Leptothrix cholodnii SP-6: one gene and its partner. The protein of the gene in region 2 binds, or shares a complex with, the protein of the main gene of each other region. Links are inferred from orthologs where the notes say so. Each region holds a gene or a part of one and is shown on either strand. Other genes may lie near its edges.

What was found.
Region 1: the proteins of xseB (region 2) and xseA are in contact, whole or in part, in a cryo-EM structure (PDB 8TXR), measured with the Escherichia coli proteins. The link is inferred for Leptothrix cholodnii SP-6 from one-to-one orthologs.

What each region holds. Positions count from the first base shown.
Region 1 is NC_010524.1:2,783,168-2,791,206, forward strand. Bases 1,544-4,413 are described here. They hold xseA (exodeoxyribonuclease VII large subunit), read right to left. Parts: upstream 3,693-4,413; coding sequence 2,394-3,692; downstream 1,544-2,393. Other genes in these bases: LCHO_RS12765 (superoxide dismutase), read right to left, coding at 1,661-2,242; LCHO_RS12775 (MotA/TolQ/ExbB proton channel family protein), read left to right, coding at 4,106-4,413. Also shown: hydroxysqualene dehydroxylase HpnE, read left to right, coding at 1-1,201; more of LCHO_RS12775, read left to right, coding at 4,414-4,726; LCHO_RS12780 (ExbD/TolR family protein), read left to right, coding at 4,723-5,148; lpxK (tetraacyldisaccharide 4'-kinase), read left to right, coding at 5,145-6,191; LCHO_RS12790 (Trm112 family protein), read left to right, coding at 6,243-6,446; kdsB (3-deoxy-manno-octulosonate cytidylyltransferase), read left to right, coding at 6,506-7,258; adk (adenylate kinase), read left to right, coding at 7,444-8,039. UniProt on the Escherichia coli protein: Bidirectionally degrades single-stranded DNA into large acid-insoluble oligonucleotides, which are then degraded further into small acid-soluble oligonucleotides.
Region 2 is NC_010524.1:3,744,933-3,753,054, forward strand. What follows is about bases 1,703-4,655. They hold xseB (exodeoxyribonuclease VII small subunit), read left to right. Parts: upstream 1,703-3,032; coding sequence 3,033-3,278; downstream 3,279-4,655. Other genes in these bases: LCHO_RS16800 (aromatic ring-hydroxylating oxygenase subunit alpha), read right to left, coding at 1,703-2,789; LCHO_RS16810 (polyprenyl synthetase family protein), read left to right, coding at 3,275-4,171; dxs (1-deoxy-D-xylulose-5-phosphate synthase), read left to right, coding at 4,207-4,655. Outside these bases: LCHO_RS16790 (DMT family transporter), read right to left, coding at 1-288; LCHO_RS16795 (glycerophosphodiester phosphodiesterase), read left to right, coding at 411-1,556; more of LCHO_RS16800, read right to left, coding at 1,647-1,702; more of dxs, read left to right, coding at 4,656-6,126; LCHO_RS16820 (DnaJ C-terminal domain-containing protein), read right to left, coding at 6,140-7,183; LCHO_RS16825 (Hsp20/alpha crystallin family protein), read left to right, coding at 7,307-7,747; LCHO_RS16830 (Hsp20/alpha crystallin family protein), read left to right, coding at 7,789-8,122. UniProt on the Escherichia coli protein: Bidirectionally degrades single-stranded DNA into large acid-insoluble oligonucleotides, which are then degraded further into small acid-soluble oligonucleotides.

The DNA of each region.
Region 1 (8,039 bases), 960 kb from region 2 along the record:
GGTCACGCTGTTCGAGATGGCACCACGGCTCGGCGGCCGGGCCCGCAGCCTGGCTGCAGCCGAGCCCGGCGCCACACCGCTCGACAACGGCCAGCACATCCTGATCGGCGCCTACACCGCCACGCTCGCGCTGATGCGCAGCGTCGGCGTCGACCCTGACGCCGTGCTGCTGCGCATGCCGCTGACCTTGGTCGATGCCGACGGCCGCGGCCTGCGGCTCGGCCGCGGCCCGGTGCCGATCGCCTTCACGCGCGCGGTCTGGGCGATGGCGCACTGGCGCTGGCGCGAGCGGCTGGCGCTGTCGAACGCGGCGCTGGGCTGGCTGCTGCGCGGCTTCCGTTGCGATCCGACGTGGACGGTCGCGCGACTGACCGCGACGCTGCCCGAGCGCGTGCGCCACGAGTTCGTCGACCCGCTGTGCGTCGCCGCCCTGAACACGCCTGCGGACGCGGCCAGCGCGACGGTCTTCCTGCGCGTGCTGCACGACGCGCTCTTCGCCGGCCCGGGATCGAGCGACCTGCTGGTACCACGCCGTCCGCTGGCGGAGCTGCTGCCCGAGCCGGCGCAAGCCTGGTTGATCGGGCACGGCGTGAAAGTCCACACCGCGCGGCGCGTGCAGCACCTGCAACGCTCGGCCGACGGCTGGACGGTCGATGGCGAGGCCTTCGACCGCGTCGTGCTGGCCTGCAGCGCCAGCGAGGCGGCGCGCCTGACCGCCGATGTCGCGCCGGCCTGGTCCGCGCTCGCCGCCGCCTTCGGCTACGAGCCGATCGTGACGGTCTACCTCCACGCCCCGGGCGCCCGGCTGGTCGCGCCGATGGTGGCGCTGGCCGAGGGGCCACAGGCGCCGGCGCAGTTCGCTTTCGACCACGGCGCGCTGGGCGCTGCGGCGGGCGTGTTCGCCTTGGTCGTCAGCGGGGCGGCGCCGTGGGTGGCGCGCGGGCTCGAGGCCACGTGTGCGGCGGCGCTGGCGCAGGCGCAGACGGTGCTGCGAGGGGTCGATGCCCGCGGGATCGCGGTGATGAAGGTCGTCGCCGAGAAGCGGGCGACGTTTCGGTGCGTGCCCGGGCTGGATCGGCCGGGTGCGTCCATCGCCGAGGGGCTGGTGGCGGCGGGGGACTATGTCGACGGGCCGTATCCGGCGACGCTGGAGGGTGCGGTGCGCAGCGGGGTGGCGGCGGCGGTGGGTGGGTTGGGCTGAATCCGGCTTCGAACTCGCATGCCACGGCCGGCGCGCGGGCGGGTGACTGGGGCCCGCGGGCTCCGGCCCACGCTCGCGGGATGAGACCGAGCGTCGAGAGGCGGTCGAACCGCGAATGGGTCCTGCGCCCGCGGGCCCCAGCCACCCACCCGAGTCACACCGAGCTTTGCTGTCGAGGGAGTCAACAGACCCGCACGGATTGCCGCACCGCGCGGTGCATCGCAGGGCGGCGGGGCTGGCTGCGGTCGCAGGCCCCATTCGCGGCCCGTCCGCTGATCCTGCGCTCGGTCTCATCCCGCGAGCGTGGGCCGGAGACCGCAGCCAGCCCCGCCGCCCTGCCGCCCGGTCCAGGCAAGCGGCTGCAGCGTCATCACCCACCAGACACAAAAAAGCCGACCCCAAGGCCGGCTTCGATCACCCCTCCGAGCCGTCCAAGGACGACCCGAAGAAATCAGTCCATCACGCGAAGTTGGCTTCCGCGAACGACCAGTTCACCAGGTTGTTCAGGAAGGCCTCGACGAACTTAGGACGCGCATTGCGATAGTCGATGTAGTAGGCGTGTTCCCACACGTCGATCGTCAGCAGCGCCTTGTCGGCGGTGGTCAGCGGGGTGCCGGCGGCGCCGGTGTTGACGATGTCGACCGAGCCGTCGGCCTTCTTCACCAGCCAGGTCCAGCCCGAACCGAAGTTGCCCACGGCGCTCTTGGTGAAGGCTTCCTTGAAGGCGGCGTAGCTGCCCCACTTGGCATCGATGGCCGCGGCCAGCGCACCGGTCGGCGCGGCGCCGCCGGCGGGCTTCATGCAGTTCCAGAAGAAGGTGTGGTTCCAGACCTGGGCGGCGTTGTTGTAGACCGGGCCGCTGGCCTTCTTGACGATCTCTTCGAGCGCCAGACCGGCGAACTCGGTGCCGCCGATCAGGTTGTTCAGGTTGGTGACGTAGGCCTGATGGTGCTTGCCGTGGTGGTATTCGAAGGTTTCCTTCGAGATGAACGGCGCCAGGGCGTCGATCGCGTAAGGCAGGGCGGGCAGCGTGTGTTCCATGATCGGATCCCTCGTCGGTGGCGTGATTGCTGCGATGCAGCGGGTTGAATGCGGCGCATTGTAGGCAAGCGATCGCGGACGTGCTTGCCACCGGAAACCGCCGTCAAACCGGGTCGGACGGCGTCACTTCCGGCCCGTGCGCCGGGGTGGATCAGCGCCTGGCCATGGCGGGCAGAACGGCCTCGACGACGCTGTCGACGCGGCCGTCCTGCAGCACCGCGCTCAGGCGCTGGCCGGGCTGCAGCGCGCGCACGCTCGTCACCGGCTGGCCGCTCGCGTCGTTGAGCCAGGCGTAGCCGCGCCGCAGCACCTGGCCCGGGTCGAGTGCGGCGTGCCGGGCAGCCAGCACCGCCAGCGTCTGCTCGCGCGACTGCAGCGCCCGTGCGCCAGCGTCCTGCAAGCGGGACTGCAGCCGTTCGAGCCGGTGCTGCTGGCCCTGCAGCCAGACCGGTGCGGCGCGGGCGTGGCGTTGTTCGAGCAGCGCCAGCCGCTGCAGATGGCCGCGCAATGCGTCGGCCGGGCGCGCCAGGCGCTGGGCGATGCGGTCCAGGCGCTGGGCGTCGCGGTCAAGCCGGTGGTGCACCCGCTGACTCAGCCAGCGCGCCTGCTGGGCGAGCGCCTGCAGGCAGTCGGCGCGTGCCGGCGCCGCCAGCTCGGCGGCGGCGGTCGGCGTGGGGGCGCGCAGGTCGGCGGCGAAATCGGCCAGCGTGAAGTCGGTTTCGTGGCCGACGCCGCAGATCACCGGCAGCGGCGATGCCGCGATCGCACGCACCACCTGCTCGTCGTTGAAGGCCCAGAGGTCTTCGAGCGAGCCGCCGCCGCGGCAGACCAGCAGCGTCTGCACCTCGGCGCGCTGGCCGGCCAGACGGATCGCCTCGACCAGCTGCGCCGGCGCGTCCGCGCCCTGCACGCTCGCCGGATAGATCACCAGCCGGACCTGCGGCGCACGCCGTTGCAGCGCGCTGGCCACGTCGCGCAAAGCCGCCGCGGCGAGCGAGGTGACGACGCCGATGGCCGCCGGATACGGCTCGATCGGGCGCTTGCGCGACGGCTCGAACAGACCCTCGCCTTCGAGCCGGGCCTTGAGCCGCAGGAACTGCTCCATCAGCGCGCCGGCACCGGCCGGGCGCATGGCCTCGACGATCAGCTGCAGCTCGCCGCGCGGCTCGTAGACCGCCAGCCGGCCGCGCAGCTCGACCTGCTGGCCGTCACGCGGCGTGAAGTCGAGCATCGAGGCGGCGCGGCGGAACATCGCGCAGCGCAGGCCGGCGCTGCCGTCGACCGACCGCAGGTTGAAGTAGCAGTGCCCGCTGGCCGCGCGGGTCACGCCGGCGAGCTCGCCGCGCACCGCCACCGCGCCGAAGCGCGCCTGCAGCGCATCGCCGACGGCCTGCACCAGCGCGGCCACGTCCCAGACCATCGGCTGGGCGCGGTTCTCAGGCAAGGCCATCACCGACCTCCCGATCGCGTGGAAACCCTTTATCCATCGACCCCGTGTCATCCACAGCCGCGCCGATGGCTGTCAGGGCGGCCCTTTCGCTGTCACGAGCCTTTAACATACGTGTAAGTCATTGATTTATAAAGATATTTCCGTGAGCAAAAAAGCAGCAATCCACTGAAACCCTCGTTCTGACGGGACCTTGCGTGCGTCCGTACCGGGTTGCCCACAAAGTTATCCACAGAAAATGGGGATGAATCGGGTTCTTCGGGCCTGTGGATGACGTCGACACGGCGCCTGCGCCGATGCCTGCCCGGCGCCCTGCGCCGCCGCCGAAAACCGCCGCCGCGCCAGCAGCCATAATCGCGTCCGCTGTCTTCAGGCACCCTGTCGCGAGGGTGCCAGCCTGAGCCCGGGGGATCTCTTTGTTTTCGATCATACAAGCCGCTGGATGGCCGATCTGGCCCTTGATTCTGTGCTCCATCGCCGCGCTGGCGCTGATCATCGAGCGCCTCGCCAACCTGCGTGAAGTCAAGGTGGCACCGCCCAAGCTGCTCGACGAAGTGCTGGGCCTGACACGCAGCGGCCTGCCGTCCGACGACGTGCTGCGCAAGCTGGCCGACAACTCGGTGCTCGGCTCGGTGCTCGCCGCCGGCATCCGCAGCGCGACGCCTTCGCGCGGCACCAACGAGGCGCAGCTGCGCAAGGCCTTCGAGTCGGCCGGCCGCGCCGCCGTGCACAAGCTCGAGCGCTACCTCAACGCGCTGGGCACCATCGCGTCGGCGGCGCCGCTGCTGGGCCTGCTCGGCACGGTGGTGGGCATGATCGAGATCTTCGGCGCGCAGAGCCCGACCTCGGGCAGCAACCCGGAAATGCTCGCCCACGGCATCTCGGTGGCGCTCTACAACACCGCCTTCGGCCTGATCATCGCGATCCCGTCGCTGATGTTCTACCGCTACTTCCGCGGCCGGGTCGACGCCTTCGTGCTCGATCTCGAACTGGCCGCCGAGCGCCTGCTGCCGCACCTGCTGCGCCACGGATCATGAACTTCCGCCCCCGCCGCCCCGAAGAGCCGGAGATCAACCTGATCCCCTTCATCGACGTGCTGCTGGTCGTGCTGATCTTCCTGATGCTGTCGACCACCTACTCGCGCTTCACCGAGCTGAAGGTCACGCTGCCGGTGGCCGACGCCAACCAGCTCGACAACCCGCCGCGCGAGATCCTGGTGGCGGTCTCGGCCGAGGGCCGTTACAGCGTCAACCGCCAACTGGTCGGCCAGCCGGGCGTCGAAGGCCTGACGGCGGCGCTCAGCAACGCCGCGCAGGGTGACTTCAAGCGCCCGCTGATCATCTCGGCCGATGCCATGGCAGCCCACCAGAGCGTGATCAACGTCATGGACGCGGCCCGCCGGGTCGGCTTGAGCCAGCTCACGTTCGCGGCGCAGAACAGCCGCAGCCCGGCCCGTTGAGCGGCACGGCGGACCGGCTGGCCGCGCGCATCGAACGCGCCTGGCAGGACGGCGGCGCGCTGCAATGGGCGCTGCGCCCGCTGGCGCTGCTGATGCGGGGCGCGGTGACGGCGCGGCGCGCGCTCTATCGCTGCGGGGCGTGGCGCACCGAGCGCCTGGGCGTGCCGGTGATCGTGGTCGGCAACCGGGTGGCGGGCGGTGCGGGCAAGACGCCGACCACGCTCGCCATCGTGGCCGCGCTGCAGCAGGCGGGCCGACAGCCCGGCATCGTCTCGCGCGGCCACGGCAGCCGCGAGCGGGAGGCCCGCCCGGTGTCGGCGGACTCGACCGCGCAGTCGGTCGGCGACGAACCGCTGCTGATGCAGCGCCGCGCCCAGGTGCCGGTGTGGGTCGGGCGCGACCGGGTGGCCGCCGGACGGGCGCTGCTGGCCGCGCACCCGCAGGTCGACGTGCTGGTCTGCGACGACGGCCTGCAGCACCTGCGCCTGCGCCGCGATGTCGAGGTGATCGTGTTCGACGAACGTGGCGCCGGCAACGGCTGGCTGCTGCCGGCCGGCCCGCTGCGTGAACCGATCGACGCGCCGACCGACGCCCGCCAGATCGTGCTCTACAACGCCGAACGGCCGAGCACCGCCCTGCCCGGCCATTGCGCGCGGCGCCGGCTGGCCGGGCTGGTCGAACTCGGCGCCTGGTGGCAAGGTGCCGACGCACGGGCAGAACTGCCGCCCGAACTGAAGCGGCAGCCGGTGCTGGCCAGTGCCGGCATCGGCCAGCCCGGGCGTTTCTTCGACAGCTTGCGCACCCTCGGCCTCGCGATCGAGCCTTGGCCGCTGCCGGATCACCACGGCTTCGACACCTTGCCCTGGCCGGCCCAGACGCGCGACGTGATCGTCACGGAGAAAGACGCCGTCAAGCTCCCCCTGCAACGCCTGCGTGCCGAACGGCCCGGTCTGCGGGTGTGGGTCGCGCCGCTGCTGTTCGATCTGCCCGAGACCTTTGTCAGCGAGTTGCTGGCCGCACTGCCGGCCCGCCGGCCCGATTGAACAACCGCCGGCCTGCTGCGCCAGCCGCACGAGTCGCGCTAGGATCACCCAATGGACACTCGACTGATGGATTTGCTGGTCTGCCCTCTGTGCAAGGGGCCGCTGGCCCACGACCACGCCACGCATGAACTGGTCTGCAAGGCCGACCGGCTGGCGTTTCCGATCCGTGACGGCATCGCCGTGATGCTCGAAAGCCAGGCTCGATCGATCGATCAACCCGCGGCCGAATCGGCACCCGCCGACCTGTCGTCATGAGCACGCCGGGCCGATCCGATCAGGACGCGGGGGCAGGAACGCCGCCGGTGGATCCGGCCGTGAGCTTCACCGTGCTGGTGCCCGCCCGGCTGGCGTCGACCCGCCTGCCGCGCAAGGCGCTGGCCGATCTGGGTGGCCTGCCGATGGTCGTGCGGGTGGCGCAGCGTTGCGCGCTCAGCGGCGCCAGCGCGGTCGTCGTCGCCACCGACAGCGAGGAGATCCGCGCCGCCTGCGCCGCCCACGGCGTGCGCGCCCTGATGACCCGCGCCGATCACCCGACCGGCAGCGACCGCCTGGCCGAGGCCTGCGTGCAGCTCGGCCTGGACGGGCGCGACATCGTCGTCAACGTGCAGGGCGACGAGCCGCTGATCGAGCCCGGCCTGATCGACGCCTGCGCCGGCCTGCTGGCGCAGCGCAGCGACTGCGTGATGAGCACCGCCGCGCACGCGCTCGACGACGTCGAGGAATACGGCAACCCGAATGTCGTCAAGGTGGTGACCGACGCAGTCGGGCGGGCGCTGTACTTCTCGCGCGCGCCGCTGCCGTGGTGGCGCGACGGCTATGCCTCCGGCGTGCTGGCGCTGCCCGATCCGGCGCCGCTGCGCCACATCGGCATCTACGGCTACAGCGCCGGTTTCCTGCGGCGCTTCCCGAGCCTGCCCGAGAGCCCGCTCGAGCGCATCGAGTCGCTCGAACAGCTGCGCGTGCTCTGGCACGGCGAACGCATCGCGGTGCACCTGAGCGCGGTGCGCCCCGGGCCCGGCATCGACACCCCCGAAGACCTCGAACGCGTGCGCCGCCACTTCGGCTGAAGCACCCGCCAGCGCGCGCGCCAGCCCGGCTCGCGCGGGCCCGTGTAGCGGCTGCGGCACGGCTGCGCCAGGGGCGAAACGTCAGTTTCGTCACAGGGGTCGCATGCTATTCTTGATTTGACAAAGACCCTCATGAGGGCTGCGCATGGCAGCCACGTGCAGACCGGACATTCCCGAGGAGATCCATGAGACTGATTCTGTTGGGCGCCCCTGGCGCTGGCAAAGGCACCCAGGCCGCGTTCATCTGCCGCAAGTACGGCATCCCACAGATCTCCACCGGAGACATGTTGCGTGCGGCCGTGAAGGCCGGCACCGAGATGGGCCTGGCGGCCAAGAAGGTGATGGACGCCGGTGGCCTGGTGAGTGACGACATCATCATCGGCCTGGTCAAGGAGCGCATCCTGCAGGACGACTGCGCCAACGGCTTCCTGTTCGACGGTTTCCCGCGCACGATCCCGCAGGCCGAGGCGATGAAGGCCGCCGGCGTCAAGCTCGACCTGGTGCTCGAGATCGACGTGCCCAGCGAAGCCATCATCGAGCGCATGAGCGGTCGCCGCTCGCACCCGGCGTCGGGGCGCACCTACCACGTCAAGTTCAACCCGCCCAAGGTGGACGGCGTCGACGACGTGACCGGCGAGCCGCTGGTGCAGCGCGACGACGACAAGGAAGAGACCGTGCGCAAGCGCCTGGAGGTCTACCAGGCGCAGACCCGTCCGCTGGTCGACTACTACTCGGCCTGGGCCGCCACCGGCGACGCCGCCGCGCCGCGCTACGCCAAGAT
Region 2 (8,122 bases):
CATGTAGTTGAGCGTCATGCCGGTGGCCAGCGGCAGGCCGGAGATCGAATAGAACCACAGGCACAGCGCCGTGACGCCGCTGATGCTGCGCCAGAAGTGCATGCCCGGCACCGTGGTGCGCAGGCTGACGCCCTGCCAGCGGGTCAGCGCGCCCATCAGCAGCAGGCCGATCAGGCCGCGGTACATCACGATCTCGCCGGTGCCGTACCAGGCCGAGGCGAGCTTGACGCACACGCCCATGCTGGCGAACAGGAAGGTGGCGCAGACCATCATCAGGGGAGCAGACATGGGATGCGATCGTAGCCGCGGCAACCAGCGGTGCCTGTCATCGCGTCGACACGCGCTCTCACCAAGATGCGCTCTCGCGTCGTACCTCCCTCTCAGCAACGAGCCGTCAACGGCCCATCGACATGCGCATCAAGCCCATCATCGCGATCTCGGCACTGGCCGTCCTGCAAGCCTGCGGCGGCGGCGACGACAGCTCGCCCGCCCTCCAGTTCAAGACCTTGTCGGGCGCTGCCCCGCTGGTGATCGGCCATCGTGGCGCCAGCGGCGAGTTGCCCGAGCACACGCTGGAGTCGTACGAGCGCGCGATCGCGCGCGGTGCCGACTTCATCGAGCCCGATCTGGTGCTGACCTCCGATGGCGTCATGATCGCCCGCCACGAGCCGATGCTCGACGGCACCACCGACGTGGCCGTCAAGTTCCCCGGCCGCCAGACCACCAAGGTGCTCGATGGCGTGTCGACCACGGCCTACTTCGCCAGCGACTTCACGCTCGCCGAGATCAAGACGCTGCGCGCCATCCAGGCCCGGGCCGGCCGCTCGACCGCGTTCGACGGCCTCTACGGCATCCCGACGCTGGCCGAGGTGATCACCCTCGCGCAGACCAAGGGCGCCGCTGCCGGCCGCACCGTGGGCATCTACCCGGAGATCAAGCACTCGACCTTCCACGCCGGCCTGTTCGGGGCCAACGTGTTCGAGGACAAGCTGGTCGCGACGCTGCACCCGATCTACGGCAATTCGGGCACCGCGCCGGTGTTCATCCAGTCGTTCGAGGTGTCCAACCTGCAGTACCTCAACACCCAGACCGACATCCGCCTGGTGCAGCTGATCGACGCCGACGATGTCAACGCCGACGGCTCGATGTCGCTGGTCGCGCCGTTCCGCCAGCCCTACGACTTCGTGGTGGCGGGTGATGCGCGCCTGTTCTCCGACCTGCTGAGCGACGCCGGCCTGACCTTCGTGAAGACCTATGCCGATGCGGTCGGCCCGTGGAAGCCCTATCTCGTCAAGACGGTCAACGACGGCGTGGAACGCACCGGCGACAGCACGCTGACGATCAACGACCGACGCGTCGACGGCAGCACCGGCGTGATCGAAGCCGCACACGCCAAGGGCCTGCTGGTGCACACCTGGACCTTCCGCGACGACGCCAGCGGCTACGGCTTCAAGGATCCGAAGGCCGAGATGCAGTACTACATGAAGCTCGGCATCGACGGCGTGTTCACCGACTTCCCGGCCACCGGCGTCGCGGCGCTGAAGGAACTGCGCTGACAGAACCCGACCGGCGCTGACGCCGCGCCAAAAGGAAAGGCCCGCTCGTGCGGGCCTTTCATCTTTCACAGGGACCGGACGGCCCGCGGATCAGTCGATCGCCGCGTCGCCCATCTGGCGGCGATACCACTCGTGGAAGTGCTGCATGCCGTCTTCCATCGGGCTCTGGTAGGGGCCGAACTCGTTGTCGCCGCGCTTCAGCAGCGCCAGGCGTCCGGCGTCCATGCGCTCGCCGATCTCGTCGTCCTCGATGCAGGTTTCCATGTACGCGGCCTGCTGGGCCTCGACATAGTCACGCTCGAAGGCGGCGATCTCCTCGGGGTAGTAGAACTCCACCGTGTTGAGCGTCTTGGTCGGGCTGATCGGCTGCAGCGTCGACACCGTCAGCACGTTGGGATACCACTCCACCATGATGTGCGGGTAGTAGGTCAGCCAGATCGCGCCGTGCTTGGGCGTGACGCCGTTCTGGAAACGCAGCACCTGTTCGTGCCAGCGCTCGTAGACCGGCGAACCCGAGCGCCCCAGCGCCTTGCCCGCGCCCTGCGCCACGCCGACGGTCTGCACCGAGTACTCGCGGCCCATCTCCCAGCGCAGGTCTTCGCAGGTGACGAAGTTGCCCAGGCCGGGGTGGAACGGGCCGACGTGGTAGTCCTCGAGGTAGACCTCGATGAAGGTCTTCCAGTTGTAGTTGCACTCGTGCTGGATGACCTTGTCGAAGACATAACCCTCGAAGTCGAGCTCGGCACGCGGCCCCAGGCCCGCCAGGTCGGCAGCGACGTCACGGCCCTGACCGTCCACGTTCGCCTCGAAGACCAGCCCGTTCCAGATCTGCACCGGGTAGTTGCGCAGGTTCAGGCACGGGTCTTCCTTGAAGTGCGGCGCGCCGATCAGCTGGCCGTCGAGGCCGTAGGTCCAGCGGTGCAGCGGGCACACCACGTTGGAGCCGGTGTTGCCACGGCCCTTGAGCATCACCGCCTGGCGGTGCCGGCAGACGTTGGACACCAGCTCGACGCCTTGGGCCGTGCGCACCAGCGCGCGGCCCTCGCCTTCGTTGGCCAGGGCCTGGTAATCGCCGACCTCGGGCACCATGCGCTCGTGCCCGAGGTAGCGTGGTCCGGAGGGGAAGATCTGGCGCATCTCCTTGTCGAAGAGTGCCTGGTCGAAATAGCTGCTGACCGGCAGTTGCGTGCGGCTTCTCTGTAGAGCTTCGAGTGTGATGCTCAGGTCGGACATGATCCCCAGGATCTCCAAGTGCATGTCGAACCACCACCCCTGACGGCCCGGCTTGGGCAGACAGAAAAAGGATGCGTGTCGACCGTTGGATCGGGCGATCAGGCTGGCGGAAGGTTCGAATGCCAGACTGCGCTCGCGGCGGAACACGCGGGCCGGGGTGGGCGGACGCCCAAGACGGGCACGGGATTGTAGCCACCGTGCACTGATCGGCCGCCTACAATCCAAGGCTTTCTCGAACATCTCATGCCCACCAAGAGCGCCCCTGCATCCGTCCCTGCCGAACCCGCCAGCTACGAGCAGGCACTGCAGGAACTGGAGCGGCTGGTGGTCAGCATGGAAAACGCCCAACTGCCGCTCGACCAGCTGCTCGACAGCTACAAGCGCGGCGCCCAGCTGCTGAGCCACTGCCGCGCCCGGCTCGAAGCCGTCGAACAGCAGGTGCAGGTGCTCGAGGCCGGACAACTCAAGCCCTGGAACGACGCCCCATGAGTGCCTCCCCGTTCGACGACTGGATGCGCACCGCGCTCGATCAGGTCGAGATCGAACTCGATCGCCAGGTGCCCGCCGACGCCCCCGCCGAACTCGGCCTGGCGATGCGCTACGGCGTGCTCGACGGCGGCAAGCGCCTGCGCCCGCTGCTGGTGCTGGCGGCGGCCGGCTGTGTCGACGGCCACCCCGAGGCGGCCCTGCGCGCGGCCTGCGCGGTCGAGCTGATCCACGCCTATTCGCTGATCCACGACGACATGCCGTGCATGGACAACGACGTGCTGCGGCGCGGCAAGCCCACCGTGCACGTGCAGTACGGCGAGGCCCGCGCGATGCTGGCCGGCGACGCGATGCAGGCGCTGGCCTTCGAGGTGCTGACGCCCGAAGACACCGACGATGGCGTGCCGCCGGCGCTGCAGGCGCGCCTGTGCAGCCTGCTGGCGCGCGCCTCGGGCGTGCTCGGCATGGCCGGTGGCCAGGCCATCGACCTGGCCCACGTGGGCAAGCAGATGGACGAGGCCGCCCTGCAGGACATGCACGGCCGCAAGACCGGCGCCCTGCTGCAGGCCAGCGTGCTGATGGGCGCGGCCTGCGGCCGGACCACCCCGGCGCAATGGCAGGCACTGGCCGACTACGGCTGGGCGATCGGTCTGGCGTTCCAGGTGGTCGACGACATCCTCGACGTCACGCAGTGCGCCGAAACCCTGGGCAAGACCGCCGGCAAGGACGCCGACCAGAACAAGCCGACCTATGTCTCGCTGCTCGGACTCGAAGGCGCCCGCGAGCGCGCCCAGTCCTTGCATGCCCAAGCCCACGCCGCGCTCGAACGCGGCGCATTCGCCGACGCGCGCTGGCTGGCCACCCTGGCCGACCGCGTGGTCGAGCGAGATTCCTGATACCGGCCTCGGCCTGCAGCCCCACGGAAGCCCCGATGAACGCCCAACCGCTGCTCCCCCGCATCCAGTCGCCGGCCGACGTGCGCCGGCTGTCCCGCGCCGAACTCAAGCAGCTGGCTGACGAACTGCGCGAGTTCGTGCTGCAAAGCGTCTCGCGCACCGGCGGCCACCTGTCGTCCAACCTCGGCACGGTCGAGCTGACCGTCGCGCTGCACCATGTCTTCGACACGCCCGAAGACCGGCTGGTGTGGGACGTGGGCCACCAGACCTATCCGCACAAGATCCTCACCGGCCGGCGCGACCGCATGAGCACGCTGCGCCAGCTCGGCGGCCTGAGCGGCTTTCCGCGCCGCGACGAGAGCGAGTACGACACCTTCGGCACGGCGCACTCCAGCACCTCGATCTCGGCCGCGCTCGGCATGGCACTGGCCGCCCAGCAGAAGGGCGAGAAGCGCCACGCGGTGGCCATCATCGGCGACGGCTCGATGACCGCCGGCATGGCCTTCGAGGCGCTCAACAACGGCGGCATGCCGCACGCCGGTCGCGTGCCCAACCTGCTGGTGATCCTCAACGACAACGACATGTCGATCAGCCCGCCGGTGGGCGCGCTCAACAAGTACCTGGCCCGGCTGCTGAGCGGGCGTTTCTATGCCGCCGCGCGCGAGGGCGCCAAGAGCGTGCTCAAGTCGGCGCCGACGCTGTTCGAGCTGGCGCGCCGCTTCGAGGAACACGCCAAGGGCATGGTCGTGCCGGGCACGATCTTCGAGGAGTTCGGCTTCAACTACGTCGGCCCGATCGACGGCCATGACCTCGACGCGCTGATCCCCACGCTCGAGAACCTGCGCGACAAGCCCGGCGCGCAGTTCCTGCACGTCGTCACCAAGAAGGGCTACGGCTACAAGCTGGCCGAGGCCGACCCGATCGCCTATCACGGCCCCGGCAAGTTCGACCCGCAGATCGGCCTGGTCAAGCCGGCCACGCCGCCCAAGACCACCTTCACCCAGGTGTTCGGGCAATGGCTGTGCGACATGGCCGCCGCCGACCCCAAGCTGGTGGCGATCACGCCGGCCATGCGCGAGGGCTCGGGCATGGTCGAGTTCCACAAGCGTTTCCCCGAGCGCTATCACGACGTCGGCATCGCCGAGCAGCATGCCGTCACCTTCGCCGCCGGCCTGGCCTGCGAAGGACTGCGGCCGGTGGTGGCGATCTACTCCACCTTCCTGCAGCGGGCCTACGACCAGCTGATCCACGACGTGGCGCTGCAGAACCTGCCCATGGTGTTTGCGCTCGACCGCGCCGGGCTGGTCGGGGCCGACGGCGCCACCCATGCCGGCGCCTACGACATCGCCTTCGTGCGCTGCATCCCGAACATGTCGCTGCTGGCGCCGGCCGACGAGGCCGAGACACGCCGCGCGCTGAGCACCGCCTTCGCCCATGACGGCCCGGTGGCCGTGCGTTATCCGCGTGGCAGCGGTGCCGGCACCGCCGTCGAAACCGGCTTCGAGACGCTGCCCTGGGGCCGCGGTGAAGTGCGCCGCCAGGCCGGCGGTCACGTGCGCGGCCCGCGCATCGCCATCCTCGCCTTCGGCACCCTGCTCTACCCGGCGCTGGCCGCGGCCGAGAAGCTCGATGCCACGGTCGCCAACATGCGCTTCATCAAGCCGCTCGACGCCGCGCTGGTCGAACAGCTGGCACGCACGCACGACGCGCTGGTGACGGTCGAAGAAGGCTGCCTGATGGGCGGCGCCGGCTCGGCGGTGCTGGAAGCCCTGCAGGCCGCCGGCCTGCAGACGCCGGTGCTGACGCTCGGCCTGCCCGACCAGTTCATCGAACACGGCGACCCGGCCCTGCTGCTGGCCGCCTGCGGGCTCGACAGCGCCGGCATCGAGGCGGCGATCCAGAAGCGCTTCTGCGCCAGCGCGCCCAGCCACCTGCGCCCAGTCGCCAACGGCTGAGGAGCGGGCTTCCTCAGGCCGCGCGGTCGCTGTCTTCGGCCGGCGCGGCGCGGCGTTCGGCCTCGGCACGCGCCACCTTGCGGGCGTCGAAATCGCTCAGCTCGGCGGCCATCTGCTCGTAAAGCTTGCGCGCCCGCGGATCGAAGGCGCTCGGCAGCAGCACCTTCAGCACCAGGTCGAGGTCGCCGGCCGGTGCCGCGGCCGATGCCGCCGGCAGCCCGCGCCCGCGCACGGTCAGCTGGGCACCGCTCTGCGCGCCGCTGGGCACCCGCACCTTCAGGCTCGATCCGTCGGGCAGCTCGACCGGCACCACCGCACCGAGCGCGGCCTCCCAGGGCGCCAGCGGCAGGTCGGCGATCAGGTTGGCGCCGTCGACCGTGAACAGCGGGTGGGCGCGGAAATGCACCTCCAGGAACAGGTCGCCCGGCTGCGCGCCGCTGACGCCCTCGCCGCCCTGCCCGGCCAGGCGGATCTGCTGGCCGGGGCGGATGCCGGCGGGGATGCGCACGTCGAGCGTGCGCGGCGCGAGCGAGACGCGGCCGTGTTCGTCGCTGCGCGGGCTGCGCAGCGTGACCTGGCGGGTGGCACCTGAAAACGCATCGGCCAGGTCGAGCACGATCTTGGCGTGGTGGTCGGCGCCACGCACCTTGAAGCCGCCCGCGCCCCGCCCCGCCGCACGCCCGGGCCGACGCGCACCCCCGGCCATGCGGCCGAACAGCTGGTCGAAGAAGTCGCTGTGCCCGCCGGCCTCGTCGCCGCGGCCCCTGCCGTCGAAACCGCGGCCCGAAAACTCGAAACCGGCGTCCCAGTCGGGCGGCGGCGTGAAGCGCTCGCCCTGGCGGCGGCCCTGCGCGATGGCGTCGTAGGCGGCGCGCCGCTCGGTATCGGACAGCACCGCGTGCGCCTCGTTGACCTCGCTCATGCGCGCGGCGGCGTCGGGCTCCTTGCTGACGTCGGGGTGGAACTTGCGCGCCATGCGCCGGTAGGCCTTCTTGATGTCGTCGGCGCCGGCATCGCGCGAGACGCCGAGCAGCTGGTAGTAGTCCTTGAACTCCATGGCGATCTGATCCGTTTCACTGGGGTATTGAAAGCCAGCCGGCGCGACCCGAATTGAGGGAACGCAGCGGTTCGAAAGGACGCACGGGGCATCCTGACGAACCCTTTGTTTGGAGGAACCATCATGCTGTATCGAAGCTTGTTCCCGCGCGATGTTTTTGCCGAACTCGAGCGACTCCAGCAGGACATGCAAGGCACGTTCGACTACTCGCCAAGCATCCGCGGGCTCGGTCGCGGCGGTTATCCGGCGCTCAACGTGGGCAGCACGCCGACCTCGGTCGAGGTCTACGCCTTCGCGCCCGGCCTCGACCCGGCGGCCATCGAGGTCGATCTCGACCGCGGCGTGCTGACCCTGGCCGGCGAGCGCAAGAGCGCCCTGCCGGCCCGGGACGAAAAGACCGCGCTGCACATCAACGAACGTTTTGCCGGGCGTTTCCGGCGCGTCGTCAGCCTGCCCGACGACATCGACCCGAACGCGGTCAGCGCCGACTACCGCGACGGCGTGCTGCACGTGAGCATCCAGCGCAAGGCGTCGGCCCAGCCGCGCCGCATCGCGGTGCAGTGACCGGCGCGAACGCTCACCCTTGCAGACTCAGGAGAACGACGATGAATGCCGTGACCCAAACCCGGGACAAGACCCTGGAATCCACCCCCCCGGCCCGCCAGGAGCCCGCGCTGCTGACACCGGTCGACGTGATCGAAGACGCCACCGGCATCACGCTGTATGCCGACCTGCCCGGCGTGGCGCGCGACAAGCTGAACCTGAAGGTCGAAGGCGACCAGCTCGGCATCGACGCCGAGCTGGCGCTGCCGATGCCGCAAGGCCTGGAGGTCAGCCACGCCGAGGTGACGCTGCAGCGCTGGCGCCGCACCTTCACGCTCAGCAAGGAGCTCGACGCCGACCAGGTCAGCGCCGAGCTCAGCCAGGGCGTGCTGCGCG